2 regions of the Pseudomonas sp. R5-89-07 genome follow, and region 1 is predicted to be linked to the other one. Evidence: predicted binding sites of a transcription regulator. Region 1 holds the regulator's gene; the other holds the start of a gene.
What was found. Region 1 encodes FliA, which starts transcription of late flagellar genes. Its sites were predicted from a motif close to CTAAAGTTTNNNNNNNNNNNGCCGNTAA; they were not measured.
Positions count from the first base shown of each region.

Region 1 (7,437 bases):
AGCCAATACGCCGCCTTCACTGTCTGATAGAACGATGAGCCGCGCAGCCATGCGCGGCTCGGGAGGCTGTGATGGATAGGGCTACGGTCAGGTGGTTCGATGCGGTAAAGGGCATTGGCTTTATTGCCCGGGACCGTGATGGCAATGAGGTCGCTGTGCAGTCGACAGGCGCTAAGTGCGGTGACGTCCCGCCAGCCGCTCCCACCTTGCGAAAACCCCGCAAGCGAAAAAAACAACCGAAAACATAATCCCCTCACTAGCATCCATCGGCCGCTCGCGTCTACCTGTCAACTTTGACAGTAGCCAGCGGCAGCGTCTCGCGGTTCTATTGCGTCAGGCACTGCGCGCAGGCTGTAAACGAGATGCAGGGAGAACGGGGTTGAAAGTGGCTACGGGTACAGTCAAATCCTATGAGTTGGCCAGGGGCGAGTGGTTGATAGCGCTGGAAGACGGGCAGGACTGCGTCTTTATCGATTGGAGGGATTGGCATTGGGCTGCACTGTCGATTGGTGAGCAGATAACGTTTCAAATGATCCATAAACCCCTGGGCGTTTATGCGCTGCCCGTCAGTGCGGGTAACCGCGCCGAAACGGGTCCATAAGTGTGTGGAGAGCGGCAATGAGGTGAAACAAGCACAAAAAGGTCCTCAGGCCGAGAATATACGGCTTCTTTAAAAGACCACCCCGGTTACAAATGTAAGAGGGGGCTTGCCCCCGATAGCGGCATATCAGTCACCTATTCCGGGCCTGACACACCGCCATCGGGGGCAAGCCCCCTCCCACATTCGAACTGACTTACCCCCGTAGGCTGCGTCGTTCCCAAGGTCATCCTGGGCCCAAAAGCAAAGTTGGAAGGCTTCTTGCAATACCGCCTGCAGGACGCCCTCCAGCGTCAAAACTTTGCTTCAAGGACACGAGGAATACCGGTGGTAGATCGCTCTCAAATGCTCAGCACGGCCCGTGGCACCCTGACTGACCTGTCGCGGGGCAATCTGGGTGTGCCATTGTTGTTGCTGGTGATGCTGGCAATGATGATGTTGCCGATGCCGCCGTTCCTGCTCGACGTGTTCTTCACCTTCAACATCGCGCTGTCGGTGGTGGTGCTGCTGGTGTGTGTGTATGCCCTGCGCCCGCTGGATTTCGCGGTGTTCCCGACCATCCTGCTGGTGGCAACCCTGCTGCGCCTGGCGCTGAACGTGGCGTCCACCCGCGTGGTGATGCTGCACGGCCAGGACGGCCACGCCGCCGCCGGTAAGGTGATCCAGGCCTTCGGTGAAGTGGTGATCGGCGGTAACTACGTGGTCGGTATCGTGGTGTTCGCGATCCTGATGATCATCAACTTCGTGGTGGTGACCAAGGGCGCCGGGCGGATTTCCGAGGTGAGCGCGCGCTTTACCCTGGACGCGATGCCCGGCAAGCAGATGGCCATCGACGCCGACCTCAATGCCGGCCTGATCGACCAGAACCAGGCGAAATCCCGACGCCTGGAGGTAGCCCAGGAAGCCGAGTTCTACGGCTCTATGGACGGCGCGAGCAAATTCGTGCGCGGTGATGCCATCGCCGGCCTGCTGATCCTGTTCATCAACCTGATCGGCGGCATGGCCGTGGGTATCTTCCAGCACGGCATGACCTTCGGCGATGCGGGCAAGGTGTACGCGTTGCTGACCATTGGTGACGGTTTAGTGGCGCAATTGCCATCACTGTTGTTATCCACAGCGGCAGCCATCATGGTCACCCGTGCTTCGGGCTCCGAAGACATGGGCAAGCAGATCAGCCGGCAGATGTTCGCTTCCCCCAAAGCATTGGCCGTGGCGGCGGGCATCATGGCGATCATGGGCCTCGTGCCGGGCATGCCCCACGTCTCGTTTCTGAGCATGGCAGCCATGGCTGGCGGCGGGGCCTACCTGTTCTGGAAGAAGCAGAACGCGGTGAAGGTCCAGGCTCAGCAAGAGATTGCCCGCCAGCAGGAGCTGCTGCCATCCCCGGCCCGCGCCCAGGAAACCAAGGAGCTGGGCTGGGACGACGTGACCCCGATCGACATGATCGGCCTGGAAGTCGGTTACCGCCTGATTCCGTTGGTGGACCGCAACCAGGGCGGCCAGTTGCTCGCGCGGATCAAGGGCGTGCGCAAGAAGCTGTCCCAGGACCTGGGCTTTCTGATGCCCACCGTGCATATCCGCGACAACCTCGACCTGGCGCCCAGCGCCTACCGCCTGACCTTGATGGGCGTAATCCTGGCCGAGGCCGAGATCTACCCGGATCGCGAACTGGCGATCAACCCCGGCCAGGTGTTCGGTACGCTTAACGGCATCACCGCCAAAGATCCGGCTTTTGGCCTGGAAGCGGTGTGGATCGAAGTCAGCCAGCGCAGCCAGGCGCAGTCCCTCGGTTATACCGTGGTCGACGCCAGCACCGTGGTCGCTACCCACCTCAACCAGATTCTCTACAAGCACTCCCACGAGCTGATCGGCCACGAGGAAGTCCAGCAATTGATGGGTTTGCTGGCCAAAGCCTCGCCAAAACTGGCCGAAGAGCTGGTGCCGGGCGTGCTGTCGCTGTCACAGTTGCTCAAGGTGCTGCAAGCCTTGCTCGCCGAGCAAGTGCCGGTACGGGATATTCGCAGCATTGCCGAGGCCATCGCCAACAATGCCGCCAAGAGTCAAGATACTGCCGCGCTGGTGGCTGCGGTGCGCGTCGGTTTGTCCCGCGCCATCGTGCAAAGCATTGTAGGCATTGAGTCTGAGCTGCCTGTGATCACCTTGGAGCCAAGGTTGGAACAGATATTGCTCAATAGTATTCAGAAGGCAGGGCAAGGCCAGGAAGAAGGTGTTTTGCTGGAGCCAAGCATGGCTGAAAAGCTGCAGCGTTCGTTGATCGAAGCCGCGCAGCGCCAGGAAATGCAGGGCCAGCCGGTGATTCTGCTGGTGGCCGGACCAGTCCGCGCGATGTTGTCGCGCTTCGGGCGCCTGGCAGTACCGAATTTGCACGTGTTGGCTTACCAGGAAATTCCTGACAATAAGCAAGTGACTATCGTCGCGACAGTAGGGCCCAACGGCTGAGGGTAGTGGGTTATGCAAGTGAAGCGTTTTTTCGCCGCCGATATGCGTCAGGCCATGAAGTTGGTCCGCGATGAGCTGGGCGCCGATGCCGCGATTATCGGTAACCGTCGTATTGCCGGCGGTGTCGAGCTGACGGCTGCCCTGGATTACACGCCCCAGGCCCTGGCTCCGCGCGTGCCGAACATGGAGCTTGAAGACGAGTTGCGCAAGACCGCTTCGCGCATCGTCTCGGCCCAGGCCGAACTGAGCATGCGTGGCGACAGCGATGCCACCACCAATCGCCAATTGTTCGCCGGCCTGCCGCTGACCGCCGCCGAGCCGCTGGTGGAACCTACCTTTGTCGAGCCGCCACGTCCCGCAGCGCCAGCCCCGGCCGCCGCGGTCGACCAGCGCGTGTTCGATTCGATGCGCTTTGAACTCAACGGCCTGCGTGAGCTGCTCGAAGTGCAGCTGGGCTCCCTGGCCTGGACGCAACTGCAAGGCAGCAAGCCGCAACAAGCCAACCTGTGGCGTCGCCTGCAGCGCATCGGCCTGTCCGGCCCGTTGTCCCGCGACCTGCTGGCGCTGACTGCCGAAGTCCAGGAGCCGCGCCAAGCCTGGCGTATGCTGCTGGCGCACCTGGCACGGATGATCGCCACCCCGGAAATCGAACCCCTGGAAGAAGGCGGTGTGATTGCTATGGTCGGCCCTGCCGGCATGGGCAAGACCACCACCCTGGCCAAGCTGGCCGCGCGTTATGTGCTCAAGTACGGCGCGTCGAATATCGCGTTGGTGAGCATGGACAGCTACCGCATTGGCGCCCAGGAGCAACTCAAGACCCTGGGCCGCATCCTCAATGTGCCGGTGACCCACGTCGACCCGGGCCAGTCCCTGGCCAATGCCCTCGACCCACTGCTGCGCAAGCGCGTGGTGTTGATCGATACCGCCGGCCTGCAAGCCAGCGACCCGGCCCTGCGCATGCAGCTCGAAAGCCTGGCCGGACGCGGCATCAAGTCAAAAAATTACCTGGTGCTTGCAACCACCAGCCAGAAACAGGTTCTTACCGCTGCCTATCACAGCTACAAACGCTGCGGTCTGGCCGGTTGCATCCTGACCAAACTGGATGAAACTGCCAGCCTCGGCGAAGTGCTGAGCCTGGCGATCAGTCATGAATTACCGGTCGCCTATCTGACCGACGGGCCGCGGATCCCGGATGATTTGCATCTGCCGCGCCGTCATCAGTTGGTCAGCCGTGCTGTCAGTGTGCAAATGCAAGACGAGCCTAGCGAGGAAGCGATGGCCGACATGTTCGCCGACCTTTATCACAACCCGGCAAAGCGGGTGGGGTGAGGCAGGATGAACACCGTGAAATGTATCTACATCGATGGTCTGCAAGCGATACACGCGGCCAAGCCATGTAGCCTGCGTCTAAGCAAGACAAGGTAAAGAAATAAAATGGGCAGCATGCATCCCGTACAGGTGATCGCGGTGACCGGCGGCAAAGGTGGCGTCGGCAAAACTAACGTGTCAGTGAATTTGTCCCTGGCGCTGGCAGAGCTTGGCCGTCGCGTCATGCTGCTGGATGCTGACCTGGGCCTGGCGAACGTGGACGTTCTGCTGGGGCTGACACCCAAACACACCCTCGCCGATGTGATCGAAGGCCGCTGTGAGCTGCGCGATGTGCTGCTCCAGGGCCCCGGTGGCATCCGCATCGTGCCGGCCGCCTCGGGTACCCAGAGCATGGTGCACCTGAGCCCGGCGCAGCATGCCGGCCTGATCCAGGCCTTCAGCGATATCGGCGACAACCTCGACGTGCTGGTGATCGACACCGCAGCCGGGATCGGCGAGTCGGTGGTCAGCTTTGTCCGCGCAGCGCAAGAAGTGCTGCTGGTGGTGTGCGACGAACCCACCTCGATCACTGACGCCTACGCCCTGATCAAACTGCTTAACCGTGACTACGGCATGAACCGCTTCCGCGTGCTGGCCAATATGGCCCAGAGCCCGCAGGAAGGGCGCAACCTGTTCGCCAAGTTGACCAAGGTCACGGATCGCTTTCTCGACGTCGCCTTACAATACGTCGGTGCGGTTCCCTATGACGAGTGTGTACGCAAGGCCGTGCAAAAGCAGCGTGCGGTCTACGAAGCGTTCCCTCGTTCCAAGTGCGCGCTGGCGTTCAAGGCCATTGCCCAGAAGGTTGATACCTGGCCGTTGCCGGCCAACCCTCGCGGGCATCTGGAGTTTTTCGTCGAGCGATTGGTGCATCAGACGAGCGCAGGACCTGTGCTATGACATCCAGCGGCTACAACCTTTACAAAAAGTCGGCACGTGACAGTCAGGGCGAGTTGATCGAGCGCTATGCGCCGCTGGTCAAGCGCATTGCCTATCACCTGTTGGCGCGCCTGCCCGCCAGCGTGCAGGTGGAAGACCTGATCCAGGCCGGGATGATCGGCCTGCTTGAAGTGTCGACCAAATACGACGCGAGCAAGGGTGCGAGTTTCGAGACGTATGCGGGTATCCGTATCCGTGGCGCGATGCTCGATGAGGTGCGTAAAGGGGATTGGGCGCCGCGCTCGGTACACCGCAATACGCGAATGGTCAGTGACGCAATTCGCGCAATTGAAGCAAAAACCGGTCGTGACGCTAAAGATCATGAAGTTGCGGCCGAACTCCAATTGAGTCTCGACGATTATTACGGGATTTTGAACGATACCTTGGGCAGCCGCCTGTTCAGTTTCGACGACCTGTTGCAGGACGGCGAACACGAAGGGCTGCATGAGGACGGCGCGAGCGCGCATATGGAACCGTCGCGCGATCTGGAAGATGAACGTTTCCAGGGAGCGCTGGCGGAGGCCATTGCCAATTTGCCGGAGCGCGAGCGCCTGGTGTTGGCGCTGTACTACGACGAGGAGCTGAACCTCAAGGAAATCGGTGAGGTCCTGGGGGTCAGCGAATCGCGTGTCAGCCAGTTGCATAGCCAGTGCGCGGCCCGCTTGCGGGGGCGGTTGGGAGAGTGGCGCGCGCGCTGACAGGCAGTGTGGGGACACTGCAGACGCTACCGCGAGGGTTTCGGCCCTTGCGGGTTCGCTCCGTGGTGCCCTGGGCAGTCCTTTTTGTGTAACGCCTGTTGATTGAAGTGGCGCGTCCAGGTGCTGGGCGCGTTTAAGACTGCTTGGAGGTCGAATTGGACAAGAACATGAAAATCCTCATCGTTGATGACTTCTCAACGATGCGGCGGATCATAAAAAACCTGTTGCGTGACCTTGGGTTCACAAACACGGTCGAGGCGGACGACGGCATTACAGCCATTCCGATCCTCAACAGCGGGAGCATCGACTTTCTGGTAACCGACTGGAACATGCCGGGCATGACCGGTATCGACTTGCTGCGCCATGTGCGCGCCGATGAAAAACTGCGCAGCCTGCCGGTGCTGATGGTGACCGCCGAAGCCAAGCGTGAACAGATCATCGAAGCCGCCCAGGCCGGGGTCAACGGTTACGTGGTCAAGCCATTCACAGCATTGGCCTTGAAAGAGAAGATCGAAAAAATCTTCGAACGCATCCACGGCTAATGCCATCGCGGGGGAGCTATGGAGCATAACGAAACGTCACAGGGCGACTTTGAGTCGACCTTGAAAAAACATGCTCACCAGTTGGTCGAAAGCCTCGAAAAAGGCCAGTTCGCCGATGCGGTGCAGTTGATCCATGAGCTTAACCAGACCCGTGACCGCGGCCTGTACCAGGAAGTGGGCAAGCTCACGCGTGAGCTGCACAGTGCGATCGTCAATTTCCAGATTGACCCGCGCATGCCCCAGGCCGAAGAAATTTCGCAGATCACCGACGCCACTGAACGCCTGTCCTATGTGGTCAGGCTGACCGAGGCGGCGGCCAACCGCACCATGGACCTGGTGGAAAACGCTACGCCTCTGGTCAACGGCATGGCCAGCGAAGCCCAGGCCTTGAGCGTTGACTGGGGGCGCTTCATGCGCCGTGAAGTGGGGGCTGAAGAGTTCCGTGAGCTGGCCCGCAGAGTCGACGGTTTTCTGTCGCGCAGCGAACAGGAAAACCGCACGGTGGCCAGCAACCTCAACGACATTCTGCTCGCCCAGGATTATCAGGACCTTACCGGTCAGGTGATCAAGCGTGTGACCCAATTGGTCACCGAAGTGGAAAGCAACCTGCTCAAACTGGTGCTCATGGCCGGCCAGGTCGACCGTTTTGCCGGCATCGAACATGACCGCGAAGCGATCCTCTCGGAAAAAGATCCACAAAAACATCTCGCCAAGGGTGAAGGTCCGCAGATTCATGCCGATAAACGTGAAGACGTCGTATCCGGTCAAGATGACGTAGACGATTTGCTGTCCAGTTTAGGCTTCTAAGGAGCACCCACATGAGCTTCGGCGC
Region 1 covers NZ_CP027727.1:4,183,371-4,190,807, reverse strand. The annotation lists gene flhA (flagellar biosynthesis protein FlhA) at 944-3,058, shown strand; gene flhF (flagellar biosynthesis protein FlhF) at 3,071-4,387, shown strand; gene fleN (flagellar synthesis regulator FleN) at 4,493-5,326, shown strand; gene fliA (RNA polymerase sigma factor FliA) at 5,323-6,063, shown strand; gene C4J94_RS19010 (chemotaxis response regulator CheY) at 6,231-6,605, shown strand; gene C4J94_RS19005 (protein phosphatase CheZ) at 6,624-7,412, shown strand; gene C4J94_RS19000 (chemotaxis protein CheA) at 7,424-7,437, shown strand, end outside.

Region 2 (7,437 bases), 1.6 Mb from region 1:
CCGCCATTGCAAGGCTTGGCATTACGATGGACAACAGGGCTCCGAGCCCTGCGAATTTACGCAGAGTCATAGTGTTTTCTCCTGGGGCGTTGGGGTTTGGCGGCTTAGATTGCGTCGGTATCGGTTTCGCCGGTACGGATGCGAATAGCCTGTTCCAGATTGACCACGAAGATCTTGCCGTCACCGATCTTGCCGGTGTTGGCGGCCTTGGTTATCGCTTCGATAACCCGGTCAAGATCCTTGTCGTCAATGGCGACATCAATCTTCACCTTCGGCAGGAAATCGACTACGTATTCCGCGCCGCGATACAGCTCGGTATGACCCTTCTGCCGACCGAAGCCCTTGACCTCAGTAACGGTAATGCCCTGCACGCCGATCTCGGACAGTGACTCGCGTACGTCGTCCAACTTGAACGGCTTGATGATGGCAGTGACTAGCTTCATGAAAACTCTCTCCCGAATTGGTGGACTTGCCCCAGGAAAACAAACCCGTCTCAAGTCTAAGCGCAGTGCCTGGCTTTGTAACGCATCGTCGCCTCGGCATTTACCGCGGCGACGCCAGCGAACCACTGGTGACGAAAAACCTGTACCCCTGATCCATCGGCGCACTGCATTCGTCACAGCGACTGCATCAGTGCATGGGTCATGTTCGTCTAAGCAGAAACCTTGCCAGCTCCGTAAAAATCACTGAAATCAGTCCATTGCCCACTCGTGCCCACCTGCGGGGCGTTCCGCCAATCGCGATGCGCATTAAAACAGTGCGCGACCGCCCTTCCTCGTGCGCGAAAAGCGTGCGCATCAGCCGTGAAAAGACTATAGACGCTGCGTGATACACTGCCGGCCAACTGTTTTCCGGAATATTTCCCATGCTCGCGCCCAAAGACTTCCTCGACGCCCTGAGCGGCCACGCCTCTCGCCTGTTCAGCGGCGACACCCCGCTGCCCCGCAATGAAATCGAAAGCCAGTTCAAGGCACTGCTGCAAAGTGGCTTCAGCAAGCTCGACCTGGTGAGCCGTGAAGAGTTCGACAGCCAGATGGTGGTGTTGGCCCGCACGCGTGCGCGGCTTGAGAGCCTGGAGGCGAAGGTCGCGGAACTGGAAGCGCGGATGACGCCACCTTCCGCCGAATAAACGCAATCAGTGAAGGGGCTACCCCGCAGAAGCGTGAAATCACCTGTGGCGAGGGAGCTTGCTCCCGCTGGACTGCGCAGCAGTCCCATTGTCTGGGGCCGCTTCGCGACCCAGCGGGAGCAAGCTCCCTCGCCACAGGTACGGTGTTCGCCTTAACGGCCTGGCATTAGCGGGTTTTTCTCCACAGTTGTCCTGCGTCGTTGTCTGGATACGTTCTGTAAAACCTCCCCCGCTTTGCTTTTCTCACCCTCGTCTACCCTTGAATAACCCGCAGGAAGCGGCCTCCATTTCAAGGATCGAGCATGTCCCTCGCCATCGTCCACAGCCGCGCCCAGATCGGCGTTGAAGCTCCCGTCGTTACCGTCGAAGTGCATATGGCCAATGGCTTGCCATCCCTGACCCTGGTGGGTTTGCCGGAAACCGCGGTCAAGGAAAGCAAGGACCGCGTTCGCAGCGCCATTCTCAACTCGGCCCTGCAATACCCAGCGCGGCGCATCACGCTCAACCTCGCGCCCGCCGACCTGCCCAAGGACGGCGGGCGGTTTGACCTGGCGATTGCCCTGGGGATCCTGGCGGCCAGCATGCAGGTGCCGGCATTGATGCTCGATGACGTCGAGTGCCTGGGAGAGTTGGCGCTGTCCGGCGAGGTACGCGCGGTGAAAGGCGTGTTGCCGGCCGCGCTGGCGGCGCGCAAGGCCGGGCGCACCCTGATAGTGCCCAGGGCGAACGCTGAGGAAGCTTGCCTGGCGTCAGGGTTGAAGGTGATTGCGGTAGATCACTTGCTGCAGGTGGTGGCGCACTTGAATGGGCATGTACCGATCGAGCCCTACAAGTCCGACGGCTTGCTGTATTTGAATAAGCCTTACCCGGACCTCAATGAAGTACAGGGCCAGTTGGCCGCCAAGCGTGCCTTGCTGATCGCCGCGGCGGGGGCGCATAACCTGTTATTCAGCGGGCCGCCCGGCACCGGCAAGACCTTGCTCGCCAGCCGCCTGCCGGGCTTGCTGCCACCGCTCAGCGAGCAGGAAGCACTGGAAGTCGCGGCGATTCAATCCGTGGTCAGCCTGGCCCCGCTAAGTCATTGGCCGCACCGGCCGTTCCGCCAGCCGCACCACTCGGCGTCCGGCCCCGCGCTGGTCGGCGGAGGATCGAAGCCGCAACCGGGGGAAATCACCCTGGCCCATCACGGCGTGTTGTTCCTGGACGAGTTGCCGGAGTTCGACCGCAAAGTCCTGGAGGTACTGCGCGAGCCGCTCGAGTCGGGACATATTGTGATTTCCCGCGCGCGGGACCGGGTGAGTTTCCCGGCGCGCTTCCAACTGGTCGCGGCGATGAACCCCTGCCCTTGCGGTTATATGGGCGAACCCAGCGGCCGTTGTCGGTGCACGCCGGAACAGATTCAACGCTACCGCAACAAGCTCTCGGGGCCGCTATTGGACCGCATCGATTTGCACCTGACCGTGGCGCGGGAGGCCACGGCACTGAGCCCGGCCCAACAGACCGGCGACAACACTGCGAAAACCGCCGCCCTGGTTGCCGACGCACGGGAGCGCCAGCAACGACGCCAGGGCTGCGCCAATGCGTTCCTCGATCTGCCGGGGCTGCGCGAGTACTGCACGCTGGCAAAGGTCGATGAAGGCTGGCTGGAAAGTGCATGTGAGCGACTGACACTGTCGCTGCGCGCGGCTCATAGGCTGCTCAAGGTGGCGCGCACTTTGGCGGACCTCGAACAAACAGAAGCAATCGCTCGCCACCATCTGCAAGAGGCCTTGCAGTACCGTCCGGCGGCGATCAATTGAGCCGTGCGCCCCTATATTCGGAATGCGGTGGCTTAGCGGAACCGGTCCACTTCATGCCGCAAGCCCGCCGCCAAAGTCTCCAGCTCCTTGGCGGTGATCGCCAGGTTCGACACCACTTCACGCTGCTCGCTGTTAGCCAGCGCAATACTCTGCAGGTTGCTGCTGAGCAAGGTCGCGGTGCTGCTCTGCTCTTGCGTGGCCGTGGTGATTGCGGCGAACTGCTGGCCGGCCGAACGGCTTTGCTCGTCGATGCGCGCCAGGGCCGAGGCCACGTCGGCGTTGCGCGACAGGCCTTCCTGCATCAGCACATTACCGTGCTCCATGGTGCTGATGGCATTCCCGGTTTCCTGCTGGATGCTCTGGATCATGCCGGAAATTTCATCGGTGGCCTGGCGAGTGCGCGAGGCCAGGTTGCGCACTTCGTCGGCGACCACGGCAAAACCACGGCCTTGCTCGCCGGCACGGGCGGCTTCGATGGCCGCGTTCAAAGCCAGCAGGTTGGTCTGTTCCGCGATAGACGTAATCACGCCGACGATGCCGCCGATCTCCTGGGAACGCTGGCCCAAGGTGTTGATCACCGTGGCGGTGCTGTTCAGGGCGGTGGCGATATGTTCCAGGGACGACGACGCCTCTTGCATCGAGGCACGCCCGATACGGGTCTGCTGGGCATTTTCCTGGGCCAGACGCTCGGTGCTGCCCATGTTGTCGGCGATATTCAGGGAGGTGGCGCTGAATTCTTCCACCGCGCCCGCCATGCTGGTGATCTCACCGGACTGCTGCTCCATGCCTTCATAGGCACCGCCAGACAAACCGGACAACGCCTGGGCACGGCTGTTGACCTCTTCAGCTGCCTTGCGAATGTGCGAAACCATGGTCGACAGCGCTTCGCCCATCTGGTTGAAGCTGCGCGCCAACTGGCCGATTTCGTCATGGCTGGAAACGTTGAGGCGCGCGCTCAGGTCGCCCGCACCGAGCGCTTCGGCTTGGCGCACCAGGTCACTCAATGGCGCGAGCTTGCTGCGCAACAGCCACACCGTGGCGCCCACCGCCAACAGCATGGCCAGCACGCTGCCGATCACCAGGCGCAGGCCGACGTCCCAGGTCACCGCACGAATTTCAGCCTTGGGCATGCTCGCCACTACCGCCCAGGGGCCGCCTTCGAACGGTACCGAGACGCTGTAGAAATCTTCGTTCTCGTCGCTCCAGAAGCGGCCTACACCCGGCTTCTTCGCCAGGTCGAGCATTACTGGAATGGCTTGGTCCAGGGCTTGTACACCGGCCGGCGGCACCAGCCAGTGCTTCTGTTCATCCAGCAGCGAAAGGGAGCCGGTCTGGCCGATACGGAAGCGCTTGAGGTTGTCGAACTGGGCTTTCTGTTCGTCGGTGTAGTCGAAACCGATGAACAACACTGCGATGACTTTGCCGCTGGCATCACGCACCGGGCTGTACTGGGTCATATAGGAGCGGTCGAACAACACGGCCCGACCGATGTAGGCCTGCCCGCCAAACACACGCTGGTAGGCCGGGCCCTGGCGATCGAGCACGGTGCCGATGGCGCGGTTACCGTCCTGCTTGGTCAGGGAGGTGCTGATGCGAACAAAGTCATCGCCGCTGCGCACGAATACCGTGGCCACACCGCCGGACATGGCCTTGAATTCATCCACTTCACTGAAGTTGTTGTTCAGCAACTCGCTGCCCAGGTAGAGGCTTGGGGTCTGCACACCGGCCACGGCGACTGGCTGCTCCGGGCGCACGCTCAAGCCGGCGCCAAAGCGCTTCTCAAACAGCCCGCTCAAACGCTGGGTGCTCTCGCGCAAGGTGCTGTGGAAAGTATTGAGTTGGTCGGCAAGCAGGCGCGCCTCGCTGGCCAGGTGTTCCTCGCGAGTGGCGAGGTTGGCGGTGTCGAGGGAGCGTAGAGCGAAGACGGTACTGCCGCTGATAACGACAGCCAGAATTACGGCCAATGCGAGGCCTAACTGCGAAGCGATCCGAGCGCGAGGTTGAGACATGACAGCTCCTGAGCCGAGGCCAGGATCATCCTGATCTCTTAGCGCTGCTCGGCGAATTATCTAATGGGAAACGTTTGTGCACGAGGGTTCCAACACCTTACTTCGGCGCGGTTTCGCAATACTTGAGCGATTCGCAGGGGTATCACGCAAACGATTGCATCACACACACCAAACCCTTCATTCGAGGCGTGCCACAGCAGGCAAAACCATCGCTTGCACCTCACCCTGAAGAAATTCCGCCAAGCGCCGCAAACGCTCACCACCGGGGCGGGTTTTCGGCCAAACCAGGTAATAACTTTCGCCGCTGGCGACGGCCGTTGGCCAGGGTAGGCTCAGGCGTTTCTGGGCGACGTCCTCGGCCACCATCAGCAGGTCGCCCATGGACACCCCATAACCCCGCGCGGCAGCGATCATGCCCAACTCGAGCGTGTCGAACACCTGCCCACCCTTGAGCGAAACGCGGGACGCCAGCCCCATGCGCTCCAGCCAGTAACGCCAGTCGCGGCGATCCGGCGTCGGATGCAGCAGCTCCGCCGTTGCCAACCGCGCCACCTCCCACGGGCCGTCATCCAGCAGGTTGGGCGCGCCAACCGGAATGAGCATTTCGGGAAACAGGTAACTGGCCTCCCAATCCGCTGGGAAGTGCCCGTTGCTGAGCAATACCGCGCAATCGAATGGTTCCTGGTTGAAGTCCACCTCATCGATGCTCATCCACGCACTGGTGAGCTGCACCTCGTTGCCCGGCTGCAAGGCCCTAAAGCGACTCAACCGCGCCAGCAGCCAGCGCATGGTCAGGGTGGACGGCGCTTTCATGCGCAAGATGTCGTCTTCGGCATTCAGGGTATGGCAGGCGCGCTCCAGGGCAGCGAAACCTTCGCGTACGCCGGGTAATAGCAAACGCGCCGCTTCGGTGAGCTGCAAGGTGCGGCCGCTGCGCTGGAAAAGACGGCAGGCGAAATGCTCCTCGAGGGTACGAATATGCCGGCTGACCGCACTCTGGGTAATCGACAACTCCTCTGCCGCGCGGGTGAAGGAGTGGTGACGGGACGCGGCCTCGAATGCCCGCAAGGCGTAAAGCGGCGGAAGACGACGAGACATTCTGAAAGCTCCGACAGTGCTATCAGCAGACCCTACCAGAACAGACCAGGCATGAGTTTTAATCATGCAGATGATCGCATTTATCCTTTTGTGCAATACGCGTAAAGCGCCGAGAATCAACCCTTTCCCTCCTCCTGAATTTTCGAGAGTGATGATCATGCAGCATCCAGCACGCACCGAACTCTGGGCCATTCTGCGGCTGTCGGGGCCGTTGATTGCCTCACAGTTGGCGCACATGCTGATGGTGCTGACCGATACCCTGATGATGGCCCGCCTGAGCCCTGAAGCCCTGGCCGGCGGTGGCCTGGGCGCGGCGAGCTATTCGTTCGTGGCGATTTTCTGCATCGGTGTGATTGCGGCAGTGGGCACCCTGGTAGCTATCCGTCACGGTGCGGGCGATATCGAAGGCGCCACTCGCCTGACCCAGGCCGGGCTTTGGCTGGCGTGGTTAATGGCCCTGGCGGCGGCGCTGCTGCTGTGGAACCTCAAGCCGCTGCTGCTGATATTCGGCCAGACCGAAACCAACGTGCAGGCCGCCGGTCAATTCCTGACCCTCCTGCCCTTCGCCCTGCCCGGCTACCTTAGCTTCATGGCGCTGCGCGGCTTCACCAGCGCCATCGGCAAAGCCACCCCGGTGATGGTGATCAGCTTATGCGGCACGGTGGTCAACTACCTGCTCAACCATGCGCTGATCGAAGGTATGTTCGGCCTACCCAAGCTCGGGTTGATGGGCATTGGCATGGTCACGGCGATTGTCGCCAATGGCATGGCGCTGGCGCTGATGTGGTACATCCGCAGCAACCGGACCTACGCCGCCTACCCCCTGAGTACCGGCCTGTTGCGCCTCAATACCCGGTACCTGCGCGAGCTGTGGCGCCTGGGCCTGCCGATCGGCGGCACTTATGCGGTGGAAGTCGGGCTGTTCGCTTTCGCGGCGCTGTGCATGGGCACCATGGGCAGCACGCAGTTGGCGGCGCACCAGATAGCCCTGCAAATCGTCTCGGTGGCGTTCATGGTCCCGGCGGGCATGTCCTACGCGATCACCATGCGCATCGGCCAGCATTATGGTGCCGGGCAATTGTTGAATGCACGCCTGGCCGGGCGCGTCGGCATTGGCTTTGGCGCCCTGGTGATGCTGGGGTTCGCCGCTGTGCTCTGGCTGTTTTCCGACCCGCTGATCGGACTGTTCCTCGACCATAACGACCCGGCCTTTCACGACGTGATCGTGCTCGCCGTCAGCCTGCTGGCCGTCGCGGCCTGGTTCGAGCTGTTCGACGGCGTGCAGACCATTGCCATGGGCTGCATCCGTGGCCTCAAGGACGCCAAGACCACGTTCCTGGTGGGACTCGGTTGCTACTGGCTGATCGGCGCGCCATCAGCCTGGTTGATGGCATTCACCCTG
Region 2 covers NZ_CP027727.1:5,764,688-5,772,124, forward strand. The annotation lists gene C4J94_RS26500 (ammonium transporter) at 1-70, opposite strand, end outside; gene glnK (P-II family nitrogen regulator) at 105-443, opposite strand; gene C4J94_RS26510 (accessory factor UbiK family protein) at 866-1,129, shown strand; partial or broken gene C4J94_RS28220 (N-acetyltransferase) at 1,172-1,267, opposite strand; gene C4J94_RS26520 (YifB family Mg chelatase-like AAA ATPase) at 1,432-2,928, shown strand; gene C4J94_RS26525 (methyl-accepting chemotaxis protein) at 2,961-4,937, opposite strand; gene C4J94_RS26530 (LysR substrate-binding domain-containing protein) at 5,115-6,035, opposite strand; gene C4J94_RS26535 (NorM family multidrug efflux MATE transporter) at 6,187-7,437, shown strand, end outside.
Region 2: a site for FliA is predicted at 5,037-5,064, ahead of C4J94_RS26525 (methyl-accepting chemotaxis protein). Genes of this name have one in related genera too.